One region of the Pantoea sp. RCC30.1 genome, then DNA from elsewhere that is predicted to be linked to it. Evidence: riboswitches for the same ligand, from Rfam matches in the RefSeq annotation. Region 1 holds a riboswitch; each other region holds the start of a gene.
The links. Region 1 has a riboswitch for thiamine pyrophosphate ahead of thiB (thiamine ABC transporter substrate binding subunit). Riboswitches for the same ligand answer to the same signal wherever they lie in the genome.
Positions count from the first base shown of each region.

Region 2: another riboswitch for thiamine pyrophosphate. It lies ahead of thiC (phosphomethylpyrimidine synthase ThiC); the one in region 1 lies ahead of thiB (thiamine ABC transporter substrate binding subunit).
Region 3: another riboswitch for thiamine pyrophosphate. It lies ahead of AC2LB6_RS01600 (FAD-dependent oxidoreductase); the one in region 1 lies ahead of thiB (thiamine ABC transporter substrate binding subunit).

Region 1 covers NZ_JBXUHX010000006.1:142,790-147,196, forward strand. Annotated here, with positions in the region: gene sgrR (HTH-type transcriptional regulator SgrR) at 222-1,883, shown strand; TPP riboswitch at 1,919-2,021, shown strand; gene thiB (thiamine ABC transporter substrate binding subunit) at 2,068-3,054, shown strand; gene thiP (thiamine/thiamine pyrophosphate ABC transporter permease ThiP) at 3,030-4,407, shown strand, end outside.
Region 2 covers NZ_JBXUHX010000046.1:14,928-19,334, forward strand. Annotated here, with positions in the region: gene thiE (thiamine phosphate synthase) at 1-289, opposite strand, end outside; gene thiC (phosphomethylpyrimidine synthase ThiC) at 292-2,214, opposite strand; TPP riboswitch at 2,302-2,402, opposite strand; gene rsd (sigma D regulator) at 2,555-3,061, opposite strand; gene nudC (NAD(+) diphosphatase) at 3,151-3,921, shown strand; gene hemE (uroporphyrinogen decarboxylase) at 3,962-4,407, shown strand, end outside.
Region 3 covers NZ_JBXUHX010000001.1:328,032-332,438, reverse strand. Annotated here, with positions in the region: gene AC2LB6_RS01615 (HesA/MoeB/ThiF family protein) at 1-726, opposite strand, end outside; gene AC2LB6_RS01610 (thiazole synthase) at 736-1,494, opposite strand; gene thiS (sulfur carrier protein ThiS) at 1,497-1,694, opposite strand; gene AC2LB6_RS01600 (FAD-dependent oxidoreductase) at 1,678-2,622, opposite strand; TPP riboswitch at 2,754-2,873, opposite strand; gene AC2LB6_RS01595 (cysteine hydrolase family protein) at 2,937-3,482, opposite strand; gene AC2LB6_RS01590 (ArsR/SmtB family transcription factor) at 3,729-4,043, opposite strand; gene AC2LB6_RS01585 (alkene reductase) at 4,060-4,407, opposite strand, start outside.

The DNA.
Region 1 (4,407 bases):
AAAAGAAGGGTAGACGATACCGCGCAACATGAAAAAAGCCAGCAGAGATCATCTGCTGGCGGTGTAAATGCACCCTACTCAGAAAAGCACTCCGCTGAACAGCGAAGTGAGGGTCGAACGCCATTCACTGCTGAATGCCTCCCGCTCTTCCCATAGCGTAAAGTTTGCTCTTAAAATGGGGCAGGAAAAACAGAGCGCTTTTCACAGGGAGTTCCCCTTTTATGTCCTCATCACGTCTGAAGCAGCAGTTCATTCGCCTGTGGCAGAGCTGTCAGGGCCAGACGCAGGAGATTACACTCAGCGAACTGGCTGATCTGCTGCACTGCTCGCGCCGCCATATGCGCAATCTGCTCAACCGGATGCAGGCCGCAGGCTGGCTGACCTGGCAGGCTGAAGCCGGACGCGGCAAGCGATCACAACTTACCTTCTGCTACACCGGCCTGGCCCTGCAGCAGCAACGTGCCGAGGATTTGCTGGAACAGGATCGCATCGATCAGCTGGTCCAGCTGGTAGGCGATAAAAACCAGGTGCGGCAGATGATCAGCGCGCACCTGGGGCGCAGTTTCCGGCAGGGCAAGCATATTCTGCGGGTGCTCTACTATCGTCCGCTGCTCAACCTTTTGCCCGGCTCGCCGCTGCGGCGCTCGGAAACCCACATTGCCCGACAGATTTTCAACGGTCTGACGCGGATAAATGAGGAAAACGGGGAAATCGAACCCGATATTGCGCACCACTGGCAACAGACGTCCCCACTTCACTGGCGCTTCTTCCTGCGTCCGGCGATTCGCTTCCATCACGGCAGAGAACTGGAGATGGAAGATGTGCTCGCCACGCTGGAGCGTCAGCGCCCCCATCCGCTCTTTTCTCATATTGCGCAGATCGACTCGCCTGCCCCCTGGACGCTGGATATCCGTTTAAGCCAGCCCGACGAGGGCTTGCCCTGGCTGCTGGGCAGCGTCAGTGCGATGATCCTGCCGCGCGAATGGCCGACGCTGCACGACTTTGCCCGCCAGCCAGTTGGCACCGGTCCTTACCGGGTGATCCGCAATCAGGAGAGCCAGCTGAAGATCGAAGCGTTTGATGACTACTTCGGTTTTCGCGCGCTGATTGATGATGTCTCTATCTGGGTACTGCCCGACATCAGCGATGAGCTGGTCTATGCGGGTGTCCGTCTGCAGGGCGACAGCACCGATGAAGTTCAGGAGGAGAGCCGCCTTGAAGAGGGCTGCTACTTTCTGCTGTTTGACCAGCGTTCAGAGCAGGGCCGCAACGAAGCGGTCCGGCGCTGGGTCAGCTACCTGTTTAACCCCATCGCCCTGCTCAATCACGCGGGTGTGGGCTATCAGCGCTACTGGTTCCCGGCGTATGGTCTGCTGCCACGCTGGCATCATCGCCGTGACCTGACGCCAGTAGAAAAACCGCCCGGCTTAACGCATCTGACGCTGACCTGGTACAGCCAGCACGTGGAGCATGAAGGCATCGCTAATGCGCTGCGTCCGCTGCTGGCAGAGCATGGCGTCACGCTGGAGACCCGTGAGATCAGCTACGAAAGCTGGTATCAGGGCGAAACGGAGAGTGATATCTGGCTGGGAAGCGTGAACTTTACCCTGCCGCTGAATTATTCGCTGTTCGCGCAGCTTTATGAGATCCCGCTGCTGCATCACTGCCTGGCGATCGACTGGCACGGCGATGCGGCCCGCTGGCGCGAGAAAGCGCTGCCGCTGGCCGAATGGAGCAAACAGCTGGTCGACGAAGCCGGTCTGCATCCGCTGTTTCATCACTGGCTGTTGCTTGAAGGTCAGCGCAGCATGCGCGGCGTCCGGATGAATACGCTGGGCTGGTTTGATTTTAAATCCGCCTGGTTCGCGCCACCCGCGCTGTGAGGCTTTCGCCCCGGCGCTGAAATGACTAGAATGTGACGTTCTCAACGGGGTGCGGCCTGCCATAAGCAAGTCGCTGAGAGAGACCCGTCGAACCTGATTCGGTTAATACCGACGTAGGGATTTGAGAGGCCTCTGTGCTCAGATCCTTTGCGACTCATCCCCTATTCTCCTGAAGGAGCGCAAAGTGTTAAACAAAGTTCTGCCGGTGCTGCTGTTACTCTCCGCCCCCGTTCTGGCGGCCAGGCCGGTTCTCACGGTCTACACCTACAACTCCTTCTCTGCCGACTGGGGCCCTGGCCCGGCGGTTAAAAAAGCCTTTGAAGCACAGTGCAACTGCGAGCTGAAATTCGTCACGCTGGAAGATGGCGTGTCGCTGCTGAACCGCGTGCGGATGGAAGGCAAAAACAGTAAAGCCGATGTGGTGCTGGGGCTGGATAACAATCTGGTGCAGGCCGCGCAGAAAACAGGTCTGTTTGCCGAAAGTCAGGTCGATACCTCGACATTAAAACTGCCTGATGGCTGGCACAACACCACCTTCGTGCCATTCGATTATGGCTACTTCGCGTTTGTCTATGACAAAACCCGCCTGAAAAATCCGCCAAAAAGCCTGAAAGAGCTGGTCGATAGTCCGGAGAAGTGGCGGGTGATCTACGAAGATCCTCGTACCAGCACTCCCGGCTTAGGTCTGCTGCTCTGGATGCAGAAGGTCTATGGCGATCAGGCTCCGCAGGCGTGGCAAAAGCTGGCGCAGAAAACCGTGACGGTCACCAAAGGCTGGAGTGAAGCCTATGGCCTGTTCCTCAAGGGCGAAGGCGATCTGGTGCTGAGCTACACCACCTCTCCGGCTTACCACATCATCGAAGAGAAAAAAGAGAACTATGCCGCCGCGCCGTTTGCAGAGGGCCACTATCTGCAGGTTGAAGTTGCCGCGCAGTTAGCCAGCAGCAAACAGCCAGCGCTGGCACAGCAGTTTATGAAGTTTATGGTGTCACCCGACTTCCAGCGCACTATCCCGACCGGTAACTGGATGTACCCGGTAATCGACACGCCGCTGCCTGCCGGTTTTAGCGCGCTCACTGTGCCCGCCACCGCCCTGCAGTTCTCGCCGGAAGAGGTTGCCAGCCAGCGTTCAGGCTGGATCAGCCAGTGGCAACGCGCCGTCAGCCGCTGATGCCGCGCTGGCTTATCCCCGGTTCGCTCGCCACGCTGCTGTTAATCAGCGTGGCGCTGCTGGCCTTCGGTGCACTCTGGAGCGCCGCGCCAGAGAATGACTGGCGCAGCGTGCTGCAGGATGATTACCTGCATCACGTTATCGCCTTCTCTTTTGGTCAGGCGCTGCTCTCCGCGCTGTTGTCGCTGCTGCCGGCGATGCCGCTGGCGCGCGCGCTCTATCGACGCCGTTTCCCTGGCCGTCAGCTGCTGCTGCGTCTGTGCGCCATGACCCTGGTACTGCCGGTGCTGGTGGCGGTATTTGGTCTGCTCACCGTCTATGGTCGTGTCGGCTGGCTGGCGCAGCTGTGCCAGCTGGCAGGAATTGATTACCACTTCTCTCCCTACGGTCTGCCGGGCATTTTGCTGGCGCACGTCTTCTTTAACCTGCCGCTGGCGACCCGCCTGATGCTGCAGGCGCTGGAGAGCATTCCGGCGGAACAGCGTCAGCTGGCGGCACAGCTCGACCTGCGCGGCTGGCACCATTTTCGTCTGCTGGAGTGGCCATGGCTGCGGCGTCAGTTGCTGCCGACAGGCGCGCTGATCTTTATGCTCTGTTTCGCCAGCTTTGCCACTGTGCTGTCGCTGGGCGGCGGGCCGCAGGCCACCACCATTGAGCTGGCGATATTCCAGGCGCTGAATTATGACTACGATCCCGGACGCGCAGCGCTGCTGGCGCTGATCCAGCTCGGCTGCTGTCTGACGCTGGTACTGCTCAGCCAGCGCTTCAGCAAGGCGATTCCCGCCGGAACCAGCCAGCTGAATGGCTGGCGTGATCCGCAGGATTCACGCGGGGCACAGCTGGTCGATGCGCTGCTGATTCTGCTGGCGCTGATTCTGCTGCTGCCCCCGCTGGCGGCAGTCATCGTCGATGGTCTGCATGGCGGACTGCGCGGCGCGCTGGCGCAGCCTGCACTGTGGCTGGCTACCTTTACTTCACTGCGCATCGCCATTGGTGCCGGTCTGATCTGTGTGGTGCTGACCATGATGCTGCTGTGGAGCAGTCGCGAGCTGCGTCTGCGTCAGCGTCCTGCGGCGGCACAGTTAATTGACACCAGCGGCATGCTGATTCTGGCGATGCCAGGCATTGTGCTCGCCACCGGCTTTTTCCTGCTGTTCAATGCCACCATCGGTCTGCCCGATTCGGCTGAGGGGCTGGTGATCTTTACCAATGCGCTGATCGCCATTCCCTATGCGCTGAAAGTGCTGGAAAACCCGATGCGGGATGTCGCAGAGCGCTATGGCAGACTCTGCGATTCACTGGATATCCACGGCTGGAACCGGCTGCGGCTGATCGAGCTGCGGGCGCTGAAAC
Region 2 (4,407 bases), on a different contig from region 1:
GAATACGGGCAAGATCGGCCACATCCAGATCCTCCTGACCCAGATGCACGCCATAGGCCTGATGTTTAATCGCCAGCTGCCAGTAGTCATTGATAAACAGGCGCGCGTCATAGCGTTTTCCCAACGCAATCGCCTGGGCAATGGCAGGCTCGGCGATCTCATCGGGCTGATCCTTAATGCGAAGCTGCAGCGTGCGAACACCCATCTCCAGCAGGCGTTCAATCCACTCGGGGCTATCAACCACCGGATAAAGCCCCAGGCGCGGGGCGGTAGCAGGAAATGCGGGCATCGTTACTCCTCCTTAATGGCATCGGCAGGGTGATAAAGCTCACCGCCGTGGCTGCGAAAACGGTCTGACATCTGCGCCATGCTCACTTCAACCGGCTCGGCGTGGGCATCCTGGCGTGCTGCAAACTCGCGCACCTCCTGGGAAATTTTCATCGAGCAGAATTTGGGGCCACACATTGAGCAGAAATGGGCCACCTTGCCCGACTCCTGCGGCAGGGTTTCGTCATGCATAGCCCGCGCCGTGTGGGGATCCAGCGCCAGATTAAACTGATCTTCCCAGCGGAATTCAAAGCGCGCTTTGGACATGGCGTTATCACGGATCTGCGCACCGGGATGGCCTTTGGCCAGATCGGCGGCATGCGCCGCGATTTTATAGGTGATTAATCCCTGCTTCACATCCTCTTTGTTGGGCAGACCCAAATGCTCTTTAGGTGTGACATAACACAGCATGGCGCAACCAAACCAGCCAATCATGGCGGCACCAATACCTGAGGTGAAATGGTCATAACCGGGCGCGATGTCGGTGGTCAGCGGTCCAAGGGTGTAGAAGGGGGCTTCATCGCACAGGTCAAGCTGTTCAGTCATGTTGCGGCGGATCATATGCATCGGCACGTGGCCCGGACCTTCAATCATCACCTGAACATCATATTCCCAGGCAATACGGGTTAGTTCACCTAGGGTACGCAGTTCGGCAAACTGCGCTTCATCGTTAGCATCCTGAATCGAACCGGGACGCAGGCCATCGCCCAGCGACAGGGAGACATCGTAAGCGGCGCAGATTTCACAGATCTCACGGAAGTGCTGATAGAGGAAGCTCTCCTGATGATGTGACAGGCACCATTTCGCCATAATCGATCCACCCCGCGAGACAATTCCGGTCAGACGTTTCGCTGTCATTGGGACATAACGCAGTAGTACGCCCGCGTGGATAGTGAAGTAATCGACGCCCTGTTCCGCCTGTTCAAGCAGCGTGTCCCGGAATATTTCCCAGCTCAGCGCCTCAGCCACGCCATTCACTTTTTCCAGCGCCTGATAAATCGGCACGGTACCAATGGGCACCGGACTGTTGCGCAAAATCCATTCGCGCGTTTCATGAATATAACGACCGGTCGAGAGATCCATCACCGTATCAGCACCCCAGCGAGTCGACCAGACCAGTTTTTCCACTTCCTCCTCGATGGAGGAGGTCACCGCCGAGTTACCGATGTTGGCGTTGACCTTAACCAGGAAGTTGCGGCCAATGATCATCGGCTCCGATTCCGGGTGATTGATATTGGCAGGAATGATGGCGCGTCCGGCAGCAACCTCCTGACGCACAAACTCAGGTGTGATGCTGGCTGGCAGATGTGCGCCAAAACTGTGGCCCGGATGCTGTTGCAGCAATACCTCACTGCTGATTCGCTCACGGCCCATGTTTTCCCGCAGGGCAATAAATTCCATCTCCGGGGTGATGATCCCCTGGCGGGCATAGTGCAATTGCGTGACGCGGCGGCCTGCGCGGGCGCGGCGCGGCGCGGGAAGATGATCGAAGCGCAGATGATCCAGCCCCTCGTCAGCCAGCCGCTGCTGGGTATAGCCTGAGCTGTTCTGTTCGAGAAGTACGCTGTCGTTGCGTTCAGCAATCCAGGGGGCACGCAGCTTTTCCAGGCCACGATGCACATCGATCGATGCCGCGGGATCGCCATAGGCACCCGCCGTGTCATAGACCGGCACCGCTTCGTTCTGCTCATAGAGAGGCTGTTCTTTGCTGCCGCCGATGTGGGTCGGGCTTAGCACAATTTCACGCATGGGAACGCGAATATCCTCGCGGCTGCCGGTAATCCAGATGCGGCGGGACTGGGGAAATGCACTGCCGCTTTGCAGGGAATCGATAAATTCCTGCGCCTGGCCACGCTGTTCACGGCGGGTTGTTTTTTGGTCAGACATAGCAATCTTCCTGTTAAGGGGGAACGATGCTTGCCCGGAGTTCGGAAGGAGTAACTGTATAAACAGCACAGGCGTGCTGACATACAGAGAAGATTTACTCTTGTTCCCTTCGCAGGTTCTAACCTGATCAGGTTCCGCGGATCCCGAATTAACGGTCTCAGCCCAACTGGGCACTCCGACAAGAAGCTGTTTTTACGCTGGGTTGTGATAACAGACCCGGGCGTAAAAACCTTATATTTCAAATCAAAAATAAAAAAGGTTCTTTGGAGAGCGCTCCTCAGAACCTGTTCAGCATAAAAGGGCTTCGGGATAATCTCAACCCCTTTGCCGGAGATGATGATTAAGCCGGACGCGCGATATGGCTGTCATTGGCTACCAGCGGGGGGGCAAGCTGGTTATCCCATGCCAGCTGGATCAGCTTATCTTCCAGCGTAAAACGTGCTTCCAGCACTTCGCCCACTTCTGAGAGTGCCTGCTGGAAGGTCATGCAGTTTTCGTCGTCGATCGCCTGCTGCAGGTGGCCGTCATACAGCTGCATCAGACGCTCAGTATTGGCTTCCAGCGGTGGATAGATCTGTGCAGCGGCGATCATCGGGCTGTCGCCGCTCATTTCACTAATCACGCGTTCATAGATACTGAAGTGACCCGCAGAAAGATAATCGACCAGGCCGTGACAGAAGTTGTCCAGAGCCTGCTCATCAAGACGCGTCAGCGCCTCTTTGTTTGGTTTAAGACCGACCAGGTGATAATAGGTCACCAGTAGCTGACGACGGGCTTCAAGCCACGAATCGACCAGATCATTACTGCCACCTACGCGTTCAGCCAGGACGTCTAACTGGTTAAGCATATCTAACTCCATGTGAGTTATAGTTGTTTATCTACACACTTAACATCAGGACTTCAGCGTGCGAGTTGACGCTAAGGATGACGAAATAAATGCAATGCGAAATCTCAAGCGTAGACGCTGGATGGTGGATTGTCAGCCATGAACAGAAACTTTGGTTACCACAAGGCGATTTACCCCACGGAAACGCCGAAAAATTTGGTTTGACCGGCAGTAAAGCCCGAACCATCGGTGAGTGGCAGGGCGAAAAAGTCTGGCTGATTTGTGAGCCACGTTCTGCCGATATGTTCTCAGTACGACAGTTGATCGATCAGGATGTGGCGCTGTTTCAGCTGGTGGGTCGCGGTGTGCAACTGGCGGAATTCTATCGTTCTCACCGCTGGTGCGGCTATTGCGGCCATGAAATGCACCACAGCAAACATGAATTTGCCTGTCTTTGCAGTCATTGTCGCGAGCGTTACTATCCGCAGATCGCACCCTGCATCATTGTGGCTATTCGTCGTGGTGATGAAATCCTGCTGGCGAATCATGCCCGCCATCGCAACAAGGTTTACACCGTGCTGGCGGGTTTTGTGGAGGTTGGCGAGACGCTGGAGCAGGCCGTTGCCCGCGAAGTGATGGAAGAGAGCAATATTCGCGTTAAAAACGTCCGTTACGTTACATCCCAGCCGTGGCCCTTCCCGCAATCGCTGATGACAGCGTTTATGGCGGAGTATGACAGCGGCGATCTGCAGCACGACGGTAAAGAGCTGCTGGATGCTGCCTGGTTCCGTTTTGATGACCTGCCTCTGCTGCCACCGCCGGGCACCGTGGCGCGCCGCCTGATTGAAGATACCGTCGCCCTGTGCCGCGCCGAAGTGTGAAAGTGCTACACTACACGCCTGTTATTGAGAGAGTGTTGAGATGAGTGAACTGAAGAACGATCGTTATTTGCGTGCCCTGTTACGTCAGCCGGTTGATGTCACGCCGGTCTGGATGATGCGACAAGCCGGGCGCTATTTGCCGGAGTACAAAGCGACACGCGCCCAGGCGGGTGACTTTATGTCGCTGTGTAAAAACGCCGAGCTGGCCTGTGAAGTCACTCTGCAGCCGCTGCGCCGTTATCCGCTGGATGCCGCCATCCTCTTCAGTGACATCCTGACCATTCCGGATGCGATGGGACTGGGTCTCTACTTTGAAACCGGCGAAGGCCCACGTTTCTCAAACCCTGTGACCTGTCGCGCTGACGTTGAGCGTTTACCGGTGCCCGATCCAGAAATGGAGCTGGGCTATGTGATGAATGCTGTCCGCACTATCAGGAAGAACCTGAATGGCGATCTGCCGCTGATTGGCTTCTCAGGCAGTCCGTG
Region 3 (4,407 bases), on a different contig from region 1:
GATAAACGGCGTGCCCGGCGCTTCCGGTTCAGGTGCGTTATCAAAGCGGAACTGCCTGATGTGCCAGTCAACAAAGTCACAGTGGATCATGCAGCCGAGCGGCGACGGCGTCAGTTTTAACAAAACACTCAGCGCCATCTGCGCCTGCATGGCACCCAGCGTCGCCACCGCGGGTCCCATTACGCCAGCCGTGTTGCAGTTACCCGAGGCCGTGGGCAACTGCGGGAACAGCGCGCGATAGCCGGGTGCGCCGCCACAGAATCCGCCGACATAGCCTTTGCGTCCCAGCACCGAGGCACAGATCAGTGGCAGACCGCGCGGATAGCACGCGTCGGAGAGCTGATAAGTAATGGCGAAGTTATCCGCCGCATCCACTACCAGGTCGATCCCCTCCAGCGCCAGCGGCAGTTGACTGGCGCTGAGCGAGTATGGATGTACCTCAACGTGGCAGTCAGGATTTCGCTGCGCCAGCGCGCGCTGAGCACAGATTGCTTTGGGCTGACCGACCTCGTCGATGCCAAACAGTGTCTGCCGGTGAAGGTTGTGCAACTCAACCCGATCGCCATCGTAAAGACGAATAAACCCGACGCCCGCGCCCGCCAGCAACGGTAGCAGCGACGCGCTAAGCCCGCCCGCCCCCACCACCAGCACATGTGCCCCGCTCAGCCGCTCTTGCCCCGCTTCGCCAATCTCCGGCAACATAGTCTGTCGCTGATAACGCTCCATCGCCGCTCCTTAACTGAACTGTGCCAGACCAAAAATGGGCGTGGAGGCAAAGGCCATGTCGCGCTGCTCCATCAATCCCGCCTGAAACGCCTCATGCCCGCCGTGGATCGCAGCAGCAAAGGCACCGGCCATCCGCACCGGATCGCGCGCTTTTGCCACCGCCGTGTTAAGCAGCACGCCGTCGAAACCCATCTCCATCGCCTGAGCCGCCTGACCGGGTGCGCCAATGCCCGCATCAATAATCAGTGGCACATCTTTAAACCACGCACGCATGGCACGTAGCCCTTCGATATTGCGCAGCCCCTGACCGGAACCAATCGGCGCGCCCCATGGCATCAGCACTTTACAACCCGCTTCCAGCAGTTTCTCACCGACAATCAGATCTTCGGTGGTGTAAGGAAAGACCTGGAAGCCATCAGCACAGAGGATCCGCGCGGCTTCAACCAGCGCAAAGGGATCGGGTTGCAGCGTGTCGGCATGGCCGATGACTTCCAGCTTGATCCAGGGCGTGTCGAACAGTTCACGCGCCATCTGCGCCGTCGTCACCGCCTCTTTCACCGTGTGGCAGCCTGCGGTATTGGGCAGAATGCGTTTGTTGAGCTGTTGCAGCAGCGAGCGGAAAGCACCGCCTTCACTGCCTTCCCGGCGCAGGCTGACGGTAATGATCTCCGCACCTGATGCGTCGATCGACTGATGCAGGATGTCCGGTGAGGGATATCCGGCGGTACCGAGCAGAAAGCGTGATTGCGGCGTGAATTGATAGAACATGGTTAACCTCCCTGCATAGGTGACAGGATTTCCAGCTGGCTGCCCGCCTCAAGCGGCTGGCTGGCATAGCGGCTGCGTGGCACAAATTCTCCGTTCAGTGCGGTCGCGACGGTGCGCGGGTCAATCTGCTGCTCCGCCATTAGCTCTGCCAGCGTGTCTGCATCGGTTTCAATCGTGTGTCCATTAAGTTGAACTCGCATGAGTTATCTCCTGAGTAAGTTGCAGCATGAGTTTTTCAGCCATAATCGGAGCCAGCAAAAAGCCGTGACGGTAAAGCCCGTTGAGCGAGAAACGACCCTTTTCATAGCGGACTTCAGGCAGGTTCTGTCGATAAGCGGGACGCAGACCGGTGCCGCTCTCCACGATCCGCGCTTCGGCCAGCGCCGGATGCAGACTATAAGCGGCACTGAGCAGCTCCATCATCGCTCTGGCACTGATCGGGCTGCTGTCGTGGCTTTCGACCATCGTGGCACCCAGCATGAAGTGCCCGTCTGCACGCGGCACCAGATAGCAGGGAAAGCGTGGGTGCAGCAGCCGGACAGGACGGGAGAGTTGAACATCGGGGGTCTTCAGGATCAGCATTTCACCCCGCACAGCGCGCAGTGCGGGCTGCTGATCCGCGGCGTGAATGCCACGGCAGTCAATGAGGGTGCCGGTGGGTTTACCGCTGTGTAAGGGCACGCCAGCCTGTTGCAATTTGTCGCGCAGTTGCTGCATCGCGCGGCGGGGATCGAGATGTGCTTCCGCCGCAAAAAACAGCCCACGCGCAAAGCGATTTTCCAGCGCCGGTTCGATCTCTCCGGGCGCGACCCACTGATGCTGCTGAGTCATGCTGGCGAAGCGTGTCAGTTCGCGGCTGTCACGCGGTGGCGCAACCACCAGCGTGCCCTGCTGCTCCACGCCATTGACGCGTTGCGCCCACCAGCCCGCAGCGTGCTGGCCCCATTCGATCACCTGTGGCGGCGCGCTTTCAGCTTCGCACCAGGGCGCGAGCATGCCGCCCGCCCAGTGCGAGGCGGCACGACAATCAGGCTGCGTAATGATTTCGACGCTTTCTCCCCGCTCCACAAGCAGCGTGGCGACGCACAGCCCGGCCACGCCGCTGCCAAGCACCGACCAGCGGCTCATGGTGTCCACCGGCGAGGAAGAGAGAGATTCAGGATGAGATATTTCACTTTGGCCTCGTTATAAGTTAACGAAGACCCGTGATACGGAGGGAAAAGGCAGAGACGTCGCAAATGCGCCCCTGCGGCAAGTATCTGATGCGATACCCGTCTTCCTACGCCAGTATCAACTGGGTCAGGTTCTAAGGGTCGCTAAGCCGCGCGATGCGCTATTAGCCTCTCAGTCTCTCTGGCGAGACTCCCCTGACGGGTTTAGTTGTAAGTTAAGCGGGCAGCTTCGTCAAGCCGCGTGCAGGATGCAAAACCAGAGTGTTGGGATTAACGGGCAGAACCGAACCACCAGTCAGCGGCGGTTGCCAGTGCCACAAAGGGTCCCGCCAGTGTCTGATTATGATGGTCAATAATACTTTTCGCAGAGAGGTGCGGATTATCGACGGTGGTATGCGCATCGGAAATCAGCACGACGTTAAAACCCAGCTCCGGTGAGGCCCGACAGGTAGTATCAACACAGAACTCCGTTTTCATTCCGGCAATCACCAGTTGTTTGATGCCTCTTTGCTTGAGCTGGAATTGCAGGCCGGTATCCCTGAAACAGCTGGGATATTTTTTTGTGACAACGACATCTGATTGCGGGCTGACCTGTAATTCCGGGATCAGGCGGGTCAACGGGCTTTGCTCATTAAAAGGGGAATTATCAGGTCCGATGTGCCGCGCAAAAAAGACGGGTACTTGAGACTGCCGTGCTTTGGTTATGAGCAGATTGATATTCGACAGAATGCTGCCTGCGGCAAAAGGTGCCGCTGGACCATGAAAAAGGCCCTGCTGCATATCGATGATTAAAAGTGCGCTTTCAGATGTCATCATGACCTGGCTCCATTCAGTTTTTTAAGAACGGAGAACAGGTCCCCGTCCGGTTCGGCGGGGAGTGAGAATCTGTTGTGTCAGGTGCCAGTCACAGAGTCGCCCACGTCGCCGCTGAGCGCGGTGGTGGTGACGGTTGTGAAAGTCAGAACTGACATAAACATTTCTAATCCTGAATTGATGAATTCGTGAGGAGTCGCCCCCGGAAGGAGGCAACTGGCATCTACATTACCCTGAACGTTGTCACTTTTAAAGCGCCTGCAGCGATTGCGTCACCACGTCGGTGATTTCACGAATACGTGGTTCGGCGCGGCGATAATAGGTCCATTTTCCCACTTTGCTGGCTTCGACCAGCCCGGCACTGTGAAGTGCTTTCAGGCATAACGACGTGGCGGGCTGTGATAAACCCGCCTTATCCTGTATGAGGCTGGCACAGACGCCATACTGATCGAAGGGATAGAGCTGGGTATAGCCCGCAAACGCTTCTTCAGGATTTTTAAGCCACTTCAGCACTGCCACTCGGGTCGGATTGGACAGTAACTTCAGGGCATTTTCGGGGGACATGCCGCCTCACAGAGTATCAGGATAGAAAAACAGGATAGTCAGTATAGCCTTTCTCAGTGCCGCCATACAGGGAGGCGTTATCGACCTCATTCAGCGGATAGCCAGATTTAATGCGCGCAGGCAGGTCGGGATTGGCGATGAACGAACGGCCAAAACCAAACAGATCGCCCCAGCCTTTTTCCAGCATATGCTGCGCTTTTTCAGCCGTGTATCGGCCTGAATAGATGATCGGAGATCGGAATGTTTCCCTCAATGCGACGCGGAAACTCTCTGGCATGTCCGGGCTATTATCCCAGTCCGCTTCGGCAATGGAGAGATAGCCGACTTCCAGCTCATTCAGCAGTTCTGCTGCGCGGATGTAGGT